2 regions of the Burkholderia theae genome follow, and region 1 is predicted to be linked to the other one. Evidence: predicted binding sites of a transcription regulator. Region 1 holds the regulator's gene; the other holds the start of a gene.
The links. Region 1 encodes FNR, which switches genes on or off when oxygen is low (the NO sensors DNR and NnrR bind a similar motif). Its sites were predicted from a motif close to TTGATNNNNATCAA; they were not measured.

Region 1 (5,553 bases):
ATTCGATGCGGCCGGCGACGCCTCGCACAACGTCATGCGGCCGTCCGGCTCGCGGTGCCCCTGCAGCGGGATCGGCTTGCGATGCGCGTCGTAGTAGTAGCTGCCGTCGATACGCCAGCGGCCCGCGTCGTTGCGGTCGAGTGCGTCGTAGGTCTGCAGCGACACATGGACCGGCGCATTGCCGATCGTGCCGGTGTAGTTCGCGACTTCGTACCAGCCTGCGTACGATGCGGCCGGCACGCACGCGAACAGCGCGGCGAGCGTTGCGGCGAACGGGCGGGCGTAGCGGGGGAGGCGGGTCATCGGCGGTCTTTGTGCGTGGTGTGGGTTCGAGCGCGAAGGAGGCCGGCTCGGCCGTGTCGAGCCGCGCGGCCGCCGGATGCACGCCATTGTAGCCATCCGCCATTGCCGGATTTCCCGCATCCGCGCATGCGGTGACACCGGAACGCACATGACCCAGGCCGATCTCGGCGCCGCCGCATTGCGCGACGCCACGGGCCGGCCTGTCGCCGCCGGGGACTTCAGGTTGCGCTGGCCGCGTCGATCTGGCGGATGTCGTCCTGATCGAGCTGCAAGCGGATCGCTTCGCCGAGCAGGCCGAGCTGCGCGAGCGATGTCGCGCTCGCGATCGGCGCGGTGATCGTCGGCCGCGCGATCTGCCACGCGAGGGCGACCGCGGCCGGCTGCGTGTCGTGCTTCGCCGACACGGCGTCGAGCGCCGCGAGAATGCGCAGGCCGCGTTCGTCGAGATAACCGGCGACGCGATCGCCGCGCACGCTCTTCTTCAGGTCGGCCTCGCTGCGGTATTTGCCCGACAGGAAGCCGCTCGCGAGCGCGTAGTAGTTGACGACGCCGAGCTTCAGGTCGCGCACGACCGGTTCGAGATCGCGTTCGTAGTCGGTGCGGTCGATCAGGTTGTACTCGGGCTGGATGACCTGGTACGCGGGCAGGCCGTCGCGCTGGCTGATGTCGGCGGCTTCGCGCAGGCGTGCGCCGCTGTAGTTCGATGCGCCGATGATGCGTACCTTGCCCGCGTCGATCAGTGCCTGGTACGCGCCGAGCGTTTCTTCGAGCGGGGCCGTGTCGGCGAGATCGCGATGCGAGAAATACAGGTCGATGTAGTCGGTCTGCAGGCGGCGCAGCGAATCGTCGGCGGCCTTCAGGATGTTGTCCTTGGTCAGCCCCGCGCGCGCGGCCAGCAGGCCGACCTTGGTCGCGATCACGACCTGTTCGCGCTTGCCGGAACGCTTGAGCCACTTGCCGATGATCGTTTCCGATTCGCCGCCGCTGTTGCCGGGCGCCCAGGCCGAATAGACGTCGGCCGTGTCGATGAAGTTGATGCCGGTCTCCGCGAGCGCGTCGAGCAGCGAAAACGATGCGTTCTCGTCGACGGTCCAGCCGAAGACGTTGCCGCCGAAGGCGAGCGGCGACACCTGGATGTTCGACGTGCCGAGGGTGCGTAGTGCCATGTTCTGCTCCGATATCGATGAGTGATGGGATCGAACTGCGGGATGGGCCAAAACGATCGCGGCGAGACGGGGGCGCGGTGCGGTTCCGCCGTGGTCGCGGGACACCGGACATTCTCGCCGATCGATCGGATTCGTGCAGGCGGCGCGGCGCCGCGATGGTGGGCGATTTGCGGCGAGTAACGGACGGTTCGTCCGTTACGCGAGCGCGTCGTACGGCCGCGTTGGATCGGGAGCGAATTTTTGTCGGCGGCTTGCGCGACGGGTGGCGAGCGGGAGGGCGGGCTGCCCCGGCGTTGCGCCGGAGCGGACGGGAAGACGGGCGGCAAGCAGCCGCCCGTGCGACGGCGAGCCGGTCAGCGCAACTGCACCGCCGCGAGGAACAGCACCATGCTGCCGATCGCGCCGTCCAGCACGCGCCACGCTACGGCCTTGCGGAACCACGGCGCCAGCAGTCGTGCGCCATAACCCAGCGCAAGGAACCACACGACGCTGACCGTCATCGCGCCGATCGCGAACGCGGACCGCGCGCCTTCCGGCTCGCGTGCGCCGGCCGTGCCGATCAGCAGGAACGTGTCGAGATACACGTGCGGGTTGAGCCACGTGAATGCGAGCGTCATCAGCACGACCGCCATGCCGCGCTGCGGCGGCGGTGCGACCGCGTCGCCGCGCACGTCGAGCGTTTCGTGGCCCGGCTTGAGCGCACGGCGCAGCGCGTTGATGCCGAACCACGCGAGATACGCGAGGCCGACATACAGCACCGCATGAACGAAGGTCGGATAGCGTTCGACGAGCGCGGACGCACCGCCGACGCCCGCGCCGATCAGGAGCATGTCCGACAGCGCGCACAGCAGCACGATCTTGCCGACGTGCGAACGCATGATGCCCTGCCGGAGCACGAACGCGTTCTGCGCGCCGATGGTGACGATGAGCGACGCGCACAGGGCGGCGCCGTGAGAGAAAGCAAGCCAGTTCATGATGACAGCGATAGCAGCAGTAGACGGAATAATCGGGTAGCGCTAGTCTGCGGTCAGCATGAAAATAAGAGAAGCTAAATCACCTAATGCAGATTAAGGAAATCTAATGCTCGACTACGCCCTGCTCGATGCGCTCTCGGCGGTGATCCGGTACGGCTCGTTCGAGCGCGCGGCCAAGGAGCTGAACGTCACGCCGTCGGCCGTGTCGCAGCGCGTGAAACTGCTGGAGGAGCGCGTCGGCAGCGTGCTCGTCAAGCGCGGGCAGCCGTGCGTCGCGACGACGTCCGGTGCGCTGCTGTGCCGGCATACCGAACGCGTGCAATTGCTCGAGGCCGAACTGGGCGGCCGGATGCCGGCGCTGCCGGGCTCGATCACGAGCGCATGGCCGATGTTGCGCGTGGCCGTCAACGACGACAGCGTCGCGACGTGGTTTATCGATGCGGTGGGGCCGTTCTGCACGGAGCGCGAGATGCTGCTCGACCTCGTGATCGACGACCAGGACTACACGGCGGCGCGCATTCGCGACGGCAGCGTACAGGGCGCGGTGACCGCGCAGGCCGAGCCGATTCAGGGCTGCCGCTCGACGCGGCTCGGGCGCATTCGATATCGCGCGGTGTGCTCGCCGGCATTTCACGAGCGCTATTTCGGCAAGGGCGTCACGCGCGACGCGCTGCGCCGCGCGCCGTGCGTGATGTTCAATCCGAAGGACGGCCTGCAGGCGCGCTTCATCCGGCGCGTGACGCGTGCGGACCTCGATCCGCCGCAGCACTGGATACCGCACGTCGCGGGCTACCTGCGCGCATGCGAAACGGGGCTGGGATGGGGAATGTGCCCGGACCGGATGGTCGATCGCCAACTGGCGGCGGGCGAACTGGTCGACATGTCGCCGGGACGAACCACCGACATCGATCTTTACTGGCAGAGCTGGCGCCTGTCGATCGGCTGGCTCGACGATTTCAGCGCGGCGCTCAAGACGCGTGCCGCGCTGTTTCTCGATTGATCGACGGCGCGATACGGGGGACGCGCGCGGCGCGCGGCAAGCGCGCGCCGGGCGACATCATCAGACTTGATGCAGGCCGTCGAAGTCGACGATCTGGACGTGGCGGCCCTGCATTTCGATCAGGCCGCGCTTCTGGAATTTCGACAGCGTGCGGCTGACCGTTTCGAGCGTCATGCCGAGATAGCTGCCGATGTCTTCGCGCGTCATCCGCAGGTTGAATTCCGACGGCGAGTAACCGCGCTTCAGGTAGCGCGACGACACGTCGAGCAGGAAAGCGGCGACACGTTCTTCGGCATTCAGTGAACCGAGCAGCATCGTTTGCGACGTTTCGCGCACGATCTGTTCGCTCATCAGCTTGTGCATGCGCAACTGCATCGAGCCGGCTTCCGAGCACAGCGTCTTGAGCGCGCTGTACGGAATCACGCAGACGGAGCTGTCTTCCAGCGCGACCGCGGTGCGCGGATGCGTGTCGTCGCAGATGCCGTCGAGGCCGAGCGCTTCGCCCGCGAGATGCAGGCCCGTGACCTGTTCGCGGCCGTCATGGCGTGTCGCGACGGTTTTCAGCGAACCCGAGCGCACCGCATACAGATTGTCGAATGCGTCGCCTTCGCGGAACAGCGCTTCGCCGCGCTTGACGGGGCGAGCCGCGCAGATGACCGACTCGAGGCGACTGAGTGCTTCGGGCGCCAGGCCCTGCGGCATGCACAGGTGCCGCATTGCGCACGACGAGCAGTGCGCGGCCTGGCGAGGAGCCCAGCTGCCGGCATGAGGCGTGGCGGCGGGACGTGTAGCGACGGGCGTCAGCATGATCGTTTACTCCGGCGTTGAATCGACGGAATCATTGTCCCACCGCAAATTGCCGCTGTCGGGTGACAAAACGTCGCGACCGCGCGCGCATGCCGAACGCCGTTCAGGCAGGTTGCTCGTCGACGTTGGCGGCCGCCGGAATCAGCAGCACGGGCAGCGTCGCGTGGCGCACGCATTGTTCGGCGATGCTGCCGAGCACGAGACGGCGGAACCCGCGGCGGCCGTGCGTGCCGAGCACCAGCAGATCGGCACCGAATGCCTTCGTGCCTTCGAGGATCAGCGACGACACGTCGTTGAGCGACGTTGCTTCGTTCAGCCGCGTCTCGCCCTTCACGCCCGCTGCCTGCATCAGCTTCGTGAAATCCTTCGCGAGCGCGTCGCCCTGCGCGACGAGCTGATCGCGCAGGATGGACGGATCGTAGCCGGGCACGTTGTAGTAGATCGCGGCGTTTTCGACGACGTAGAACGGTTGCAGCTCGGCGCCGTGTGCTTTCGCGAGCGCCAGCGCGGCATCGAATGCATGGCGGGACGTGTCGCTGCCGTCGACGGCAACCAGAATACGCTTGTACATAGTGTCTCCGAGTGGCGGGTTGAAACGAAGTCGGCCGGATGGCCGATCAGGCTCAGCATTGCTGCGAGGCAGAGTAAACCAATGGCGGGGACTTTGCAGTGCGGTGCCGGTCCTGCCGCGCGGCCGCGATGTTTCCGGTGCTGCGGAAGAGCAGCCATGCACGTGATGCAACCTGCGCTGCGCGACGCGTGTCGCATGGTCGGGTCGCATCCGTGGTCGGTGCAGTCTCCGCGAGGCGCTCGACAATCGAACGCATGACGAACACGGATGAAGACGGCATCGTCGCGTGGAACGAATGCGCGGGCATCGAAATCGCGCATCGCGCGACGCACGCATGCCGGTTCGACACGGCACAACAGCCAGTCTGACGAACCGCACGCATCGTTATTCAACCGCAACCGCGCCGTTTCGACATGACTTCGATCAACGGAGGTGCGTGATCGCGATGCGCGGCATGCATCGATCCGCCGGTGCCGATGCGCGGAATCGTTCGTTCGAGCACCCGTCGCGTGCGCCGATCCTCAACCATCGGCCGTCGACCGACGCCAGTTTGCAAACGAACGATCGATTCAAACGCCGCGCCGGCTACTTCGGCAAGGCCGTCAGCTCGATCACGCGCTCCGGCTTCCGCCCGTGGCCGGGCCAGTACGCGCTGCCGTACATCCGGTGGACGGGACCGAACTGCTGGTCGTCCGCGGGCGACGGCGCGGCGAAGCCTTTCTCGATCACCAC
Region 2 (5,553 bases), on a different replicon from region 1:
GCGGTATCGGCGGACGTGTTCGTCCGATGCCAGTGCGTCGACGCGCAGCATGCGTTCGAGCGCGGGGCTGTCTTTCAGCTTGACGATGTCCTGCTCGAAAGCGGCGTCGGTCGCCATGTCGGGCAGCGCGAGCAACGCCTGCAGCGTTGCATGAAGATCGGCCCACGACGCGGAAGTGGCGGCCGCATGCAGTCGCGCGAGCCCGTCGCGTTGCCACGCCTGCGCGCTGCGCTCGAGCTTGGCCGGGTGCGCAATCGCGTTGACGGCCGAGTGCAGCGCGCGCCGGTCCTGATCGGCATGCGCGGACAGCGACGCGTATTCGCGCACGCTCGGCGCATCGTGCCGCAGCACCGCGGCCTGAAACGCGGGATCGCCGGATCGCGTATCCACGGCGTCGCGGATCATCCGCGCGAGCGCATCGACGAAGCGCTGCTGCAATTCCGCGCCGGGAGGCTGGCCGTCGCCGCGCAGGCGGCGCGCTTCCTCGATCGTAGTCGCCAGGACGGTGGCCGGGTTCGTGGCATCGGTCAGCGACGACGCGCTGTCGAGCGGCGGCAGGCGGTAACGCCGCGCGACGGTGCGCAGCGTTTCGTCGAGCAAGGCGGGAAGCGGTGTCAGCGACATGTCGGTTATCGGGGTGAGCGCGGTTCGCATGCCCGGGGTTCGGGCCGGGTCGCGCGATGATGTGCAACGTTATCACGACGGATCGGGTCGAGCCGATGGCGATGGGGTTGCGGCGGAGCGGGACGCGATCGCACGCAACATCAGTCGCGCGCAAAGTCCTTGGTCAATGTCTCGATCGTCAGGTTTTCGTCTCGCGGCATGCCGACGCCGGCGTCGAACGGGTAGCGCATCAACTCGCCGGTTCGCGCGTAACCGCGGCGCAAATAGAAGTCGATCAGTTCGTGACGCACCGACAGGACGACCATGACAGCCTTCCCGATGTTCCAGCGCCGGCGGGCGAATTGCTCGGCCTCGTTCAGCAATGCTTTCCCGAGTCCGTGGTCCTGCATGGCCGGCGATACGGCCAGCGTACCGATGTAGGCCGCGTCTCCGGTTGCCTTGACTTCGATGCAGCCGGCAATGCGTCCTTCCACCTCCGCGACCAGCAATACGGAATCCGGTGCCTGCAACGTATCGACGAGCTGGGACGACGTAATCCGCGGGCCTTCGATGATCGCCGCTTCGTGCGTCCATCCGGCCGCGGTTGTCGTCGGGCGGTACGCTGCGTTGACCAGTTGAACGAGTGCGTCGACGTCGTGTTCGTTCGCTGCTCGGTAGCGGGCGGGGCCCTTGATCGCGCCGGTCGTTTCACCCATTGAATCACTCCGTTTTCGTTGCCGCGGTTCGTCCTGAACGTCACGTCAGCCAAGGATATATGAACCGCCGAACGAAGCCGGCATCCGTCAGGCGCGGCCGACCACACGGCAATCCATATTTCGCATCGTGCTGAAGCGTTCGCGCCCGGCCGCCGACATAATCCGCTCATACGACCCGAAGTGAAGCGGGCCGATCCCAACCTCGCCACGGACCGCTAACGCGAGCGACCCGACATGCAGCCAGCCGTGCCCCGCGGCCATCCCGCCGTCGCCGATCTGCTCCTGCTCCTGACGCTCTCGACGTTATGGGGTGCGTCCTACACGTTTATCCGGATCGGCGTCGCAACGATTCCGCCGCTGACGCTGATCGCCGCGAGGACCTTGATCGCGGGCTCGGTGCTGCTGCTGTGGATGCGCATCCGGCGCATTCCGATGCCGCGCGACCTCGCGGTCTGGCGTCGCTTCGTCGTGCAGGCGCTGTTGAACAGCGTCGTTCCGTTCACGCTGATCGCGTGGGCCGAGCGTTCGGTTGAAGCCGGTCTCGCGACGATCCTCAATTCCGCGTCGCCCGTGCTCGCGTTCGTCGGCACCTGGCTGATCACCCGCCACGAACCGCTGACGTCGCGGAAGCTGTTCGGCGTCGTCGCGGGGCTGGTCGGTATCTCGCTGGTGGTCGGCGTCAGCGCGTTCGACGGACTCGGCCGGCAACTCGTCCCGCAACTGGCGATCGTCGCGGCGACCGTCTGCTACGCGGGCGCGGCCATCTACGGGCGGTCGTTCAACGGGTTGTCGCCGGCGGCGCCGGCTGCCGGCTCGCTCATGGTTGGCGCGATCGTGCTGGTGCCCGCCAGCATCGTCGTCGACCGACCGTGGACGCTTCATCCGTCGTGGCAATCGCTGCTGGCGCTGGCGGCGCTCGCGGTCTTCTCGACGGCGCTGGCGTTCGCCATCTACTTCCGGCTGGTCCAGACGCTCGGCTCGGTCGGCACGACGGCGCAAGCCTATCTGCGGGTTCCGATCGGCGTCGGCATCAGCATCGTGCTGCTCGGCGAGTCGCTGTCGGTGTCGGCGTGGCTGGGGCTCGGATGTGTGGTCGCGGGCGTGGCCGCGATGACGCTGCCGTCACGCAAGGCCGGGCAGCAACGCACCTGACGACCGCAACGAAGCGGGCCGCGCGTCCATCGCACCGCGGCAAGCGGCAGGCCGGGCCTGTCCGCGTGCCGCGCGCGCATCACGCCGTCAACGTCACCGACAGACTGCCGAGCTCGCCGAAGCGGACCGTCAGCGCATCGCCGAGCGGCACGTCGATCGCGCCCGCGTACGAGCCCGTCGTGACGATCTGACCGGCGCGCACGGCATCGCCGCGCGACGCGAGGAAATTGACGAGCCATACCAGCGGTTTCAGCGGATCGCCGTCCGGATGGCGGCCGTCGATCGCGCGGTTCAGCGCGCCTTCGAACGACAGCGCCAGCGTCGCGAGCGGCACGTTGAGCCCGTCGTGCACGACCGGGCCGACGCACAGCCCCTGGTTGAACTGGCCGTCGGCCAGCAGCTCGAATTTCGATGCGCGCGCCGGCTCCGCATAGCGGCAGCCGAGCACCTCGAGCACGATGCGCACTTCACGGATCGCGTCGCGCACGTCCTGCTCGTCGTACGGCTGCTCGCGTGCGGGCAGGTCGCGATCGAGCACGAAGGCGATTTCCGGTTCGATCCGCACGATCGGCCCGCCGACGACGCGGTACGGCGCATCGGCTTCGCGGATCGTCGACGCGAAGATCGGCGCGAGGATCACGCGATCGGGCGGCGGCAGCGCGCATTTCCATCCGCCGACGGGTTCGCCGAGCAGGTCGGCAACGCGCTGCTGGATCGCGAGCGCGGTGTCGACGTCCTCGGGATGCAGTGCATCGGGCAACAGCGGGCCGGGCTGGCCGGCATGGCGGGCGGCGACGAGATGCTGGGCGGCGCCGTCCACGCGTTCGGTAGTCGTTGTCATGTCGGTTGAGCGAGTTGAAGGTGAGCCGGCAAAAAAGGGCCGGACGAAAGTCGCACAGTCGATGATAGCGCCTTCGGCACGGTCGCAGTGTGGCGGCCGCTCGCCGGGCAGGCGTGTAACCCGGGGGGGCAGGCGCGAGGTGCGGACGCGTACGACGCGTCGCTTTGCCACATGGCCGGGCCCCGCACGGCTTGACCGCCGTCAACATTCGAACCCGCCATCCGCCGATGATGGTGACATGGCCGCGCGCGACAGGGCGCGCGGCAGTTCACCCCAGCGAGGTTCGCATGTACGAGAAGATCATGGTAGCCGTCGACGGCAGCGCTTCGTCGAGACAAGCGCTTGCCGAGGCATTGAAGGTGGCACTGGCGGGCGACGCGCACGTCAGCGTCGTGTATGTGGTCGACAAGTCGGTGCTGTTCACTTACGCGGGTCGCATCGACCCGCATGCGCTCGTCGAGGAAATCCGCGGCGACGGGTTCAAGGTTTTGCGCGAGGCCGAGCAGATCATCGCGCTGGCCGGTGCGAAGGGCGAAGCCGAACTCGTCGAGACCGAGAGCATCGGCGAGGACATCGCGGAACGCCTGCAGCGCTACGTGAAGGAGCGCGGGATCGATCTCGCGGTGGTCGGCACACACGGGCGGCGCGGCATCCGCCGCGTGCTGCTCGGCAGCGTCGCCGAGCGCTTCGTGCGCGGCTCGAAGTGCCCGGTGTTGCTGATTCGCGGCGATGACGCCGACGTGTCGGCCGCCGCTGCTGCTGCGTAACGCGGCGCGCGATGATACGCCGTCAGTACCGGATCGTCGTCGCGGCGATTGCCGTGTTCGTGTCGCTCGCGGGGATGATGGCCGTCGTGACCGGGCTGCTGTTCGATGCAACGATGGCGCTGCGCGGCGGCGCCATCGCGTTGGTCGTCGGCGTGGCCGGCTTCGTCGTGATGCTCAATCCGGGCGCGAAAGGCGAGGAATGACGCGCGCGTGCACGGCCGGTTTCTTTCGGCCGACGTTGCCGGAAGCGGCCGGCAACCGCTTTGCGAAAGATCGGCGATAGCCGCCGCCACGCCGGCGTCATTGCTTCGCGCAGCCATGCCGCGCGGTTGTTCCGTTTACTCGCTTGCCGTACCCGGCGCTTTCGCGCCGTCCTGCCCGACCTGTATCTCCAGCCGCTTCAGCGCTTCCGCCAGCTCCGCGTTCTTCGGCTGAATCTTCGCCGCCTGCGCGAACGCATTGCGCGCTTCATCCTGGCGGCCCAGTTTCCACAGCACTTCGCCCTTGTGCGTCAGGCCGGTTGCATAGGCTTCGCGCGCGTCGCTGTCGTCGTCGCTGTTCTTCGCGAAGATCGCGATCGAGCGGTCGAACCACGTGAGCGCTTCGTCGTTGCGACCGAGGCGATACAGCGCCCAACCCTTGCTGTCCAGCGCATACGCATCGTCCGGGGATTCCGCGAGATGCGCATCGATCATCGCGAGCCCGCGATCGACGGCGATACCCGCGTCGGCGAGGCGATAACCGATGTCGTTCCGGCGCTCGTCGGGGATGTCGCCGAGGTCGAGCACGGCGGCGACGCGGCCCGCATCGCGGTCGGCGATCGCGAGTGCCAGCAGCTTGGTGACGATCTGCTGCCGCAGTTCGGTGCTGATCCGGTCGCCGTTGGCGACCAGGCTGCCGAGGTATTGCGTGTACAGGTCCGGCGCACCCGGATCGCTCTGGCTGTTCGCGATGGCCGCACCCGGGCCTGCGCACCAGTCGGTGTCGGCTGAACCGGCGAGTATCCCCGTGTAGAGATTGATGTTCCGCGGCGTGCGCGATTGCGCGTAGTAGCTGTAGCCGTTGGCATCCGAGTAGCCGCACGCGAGATATTCGCGGTCGACGTCCAGCACATACGGAAAGCCACGGAGCGGCGCCTTGCCGGATGAATCTTCCAGCCGGAACGATTCGCCCATGTCGCCTTCGCCGATGATCGGGTTGAACACCCATTGTTTCTCCGGATGCGATTTCGGCAACCGGATCTTGACGGTGCGCCCGGCGGCGTTGGTCGTGCCGAAGATCACGCTGTCGTGCTGGTCCGGCTTGACGGGCAGGCCCGCGATGACCTGTCCGGGCAGGAACAGCCGGTAGCGCGCATTCGGCAGCGGCTGGTGCGTGACGGGGTCGCGCAGCACGAACTGGTGTACGTAGGCGCCTTTCCCGAACGACGCGGTCGGCGCGACGTAGGTGCGAGCGTGGGCAGCGGGCAGCGCGG

Region 2: a site for FNR is predicted at 3,504-3,517, ahead of ACN22W_RS38035 (universal stress protein). Genes of this name have one in related genera too.

What each region holds. Positions count from the first base shown of each region.
Region 1 is NZ_CP183462.1:2,713,909-2,719,461, reverse strand. It holds gene ACN22W_RS29845 (hypothetical protein) at 1-303, opposite strand, end outside; gene ACN22W_RS29840 (aldo/keto reductase) at 522-1,469, opposite strand; gene ACN22W_RS29835 (LysE/ArgO family amino acid transporter) at 1,823-2,443, opposite strand; gene ACN22W_RS29830 (LysR family transcriptional regulator ArgP) at 2,550-3,443, shown strand; gene fnr (fumarate/nitrate reduction transcriptional regulator Fnr) at 3,504-4,250, opposite strand; gene ACN22W_RS29820 (universal stress protein) at 4,354-4,821, opposite strand; gene ACN22W_RS29815 (DUF3005 domain-containing protein) at 5,407-5,553, opposite strand, start outside.
Region 2 is NZ_CP183463.1:1,221,683-1,227,235, forward strand. It holds gene ACN22W_RS38015 (3-deoxy-D-arabino-heptulosonate 7-phosphate synthase) at 1-624, opposite strand, end outside; gene ACN22W_RS38020 (GNAT family N-acetyltransferase) at 765-1,319, opposite strand; gene ACN22W_RS38025 (DMT family transporter) at 1,554-2,471, shown strand; gene ACN22W_RS38030 (2-keto-4-pentenoate hydratase) at 2,551-3,312, opposite strand; gene ACN22W_RS38035 (universal stress protein) at 3,600-4,079, shown strand; gene ACN22W_RS38040 (DUF2964 family protein) at 4,091-4,282, shown strand; gene ACN22W_RS38045 (tetratricopeptide repeat protein) at 4,418-5,553, opposite strand, start outside.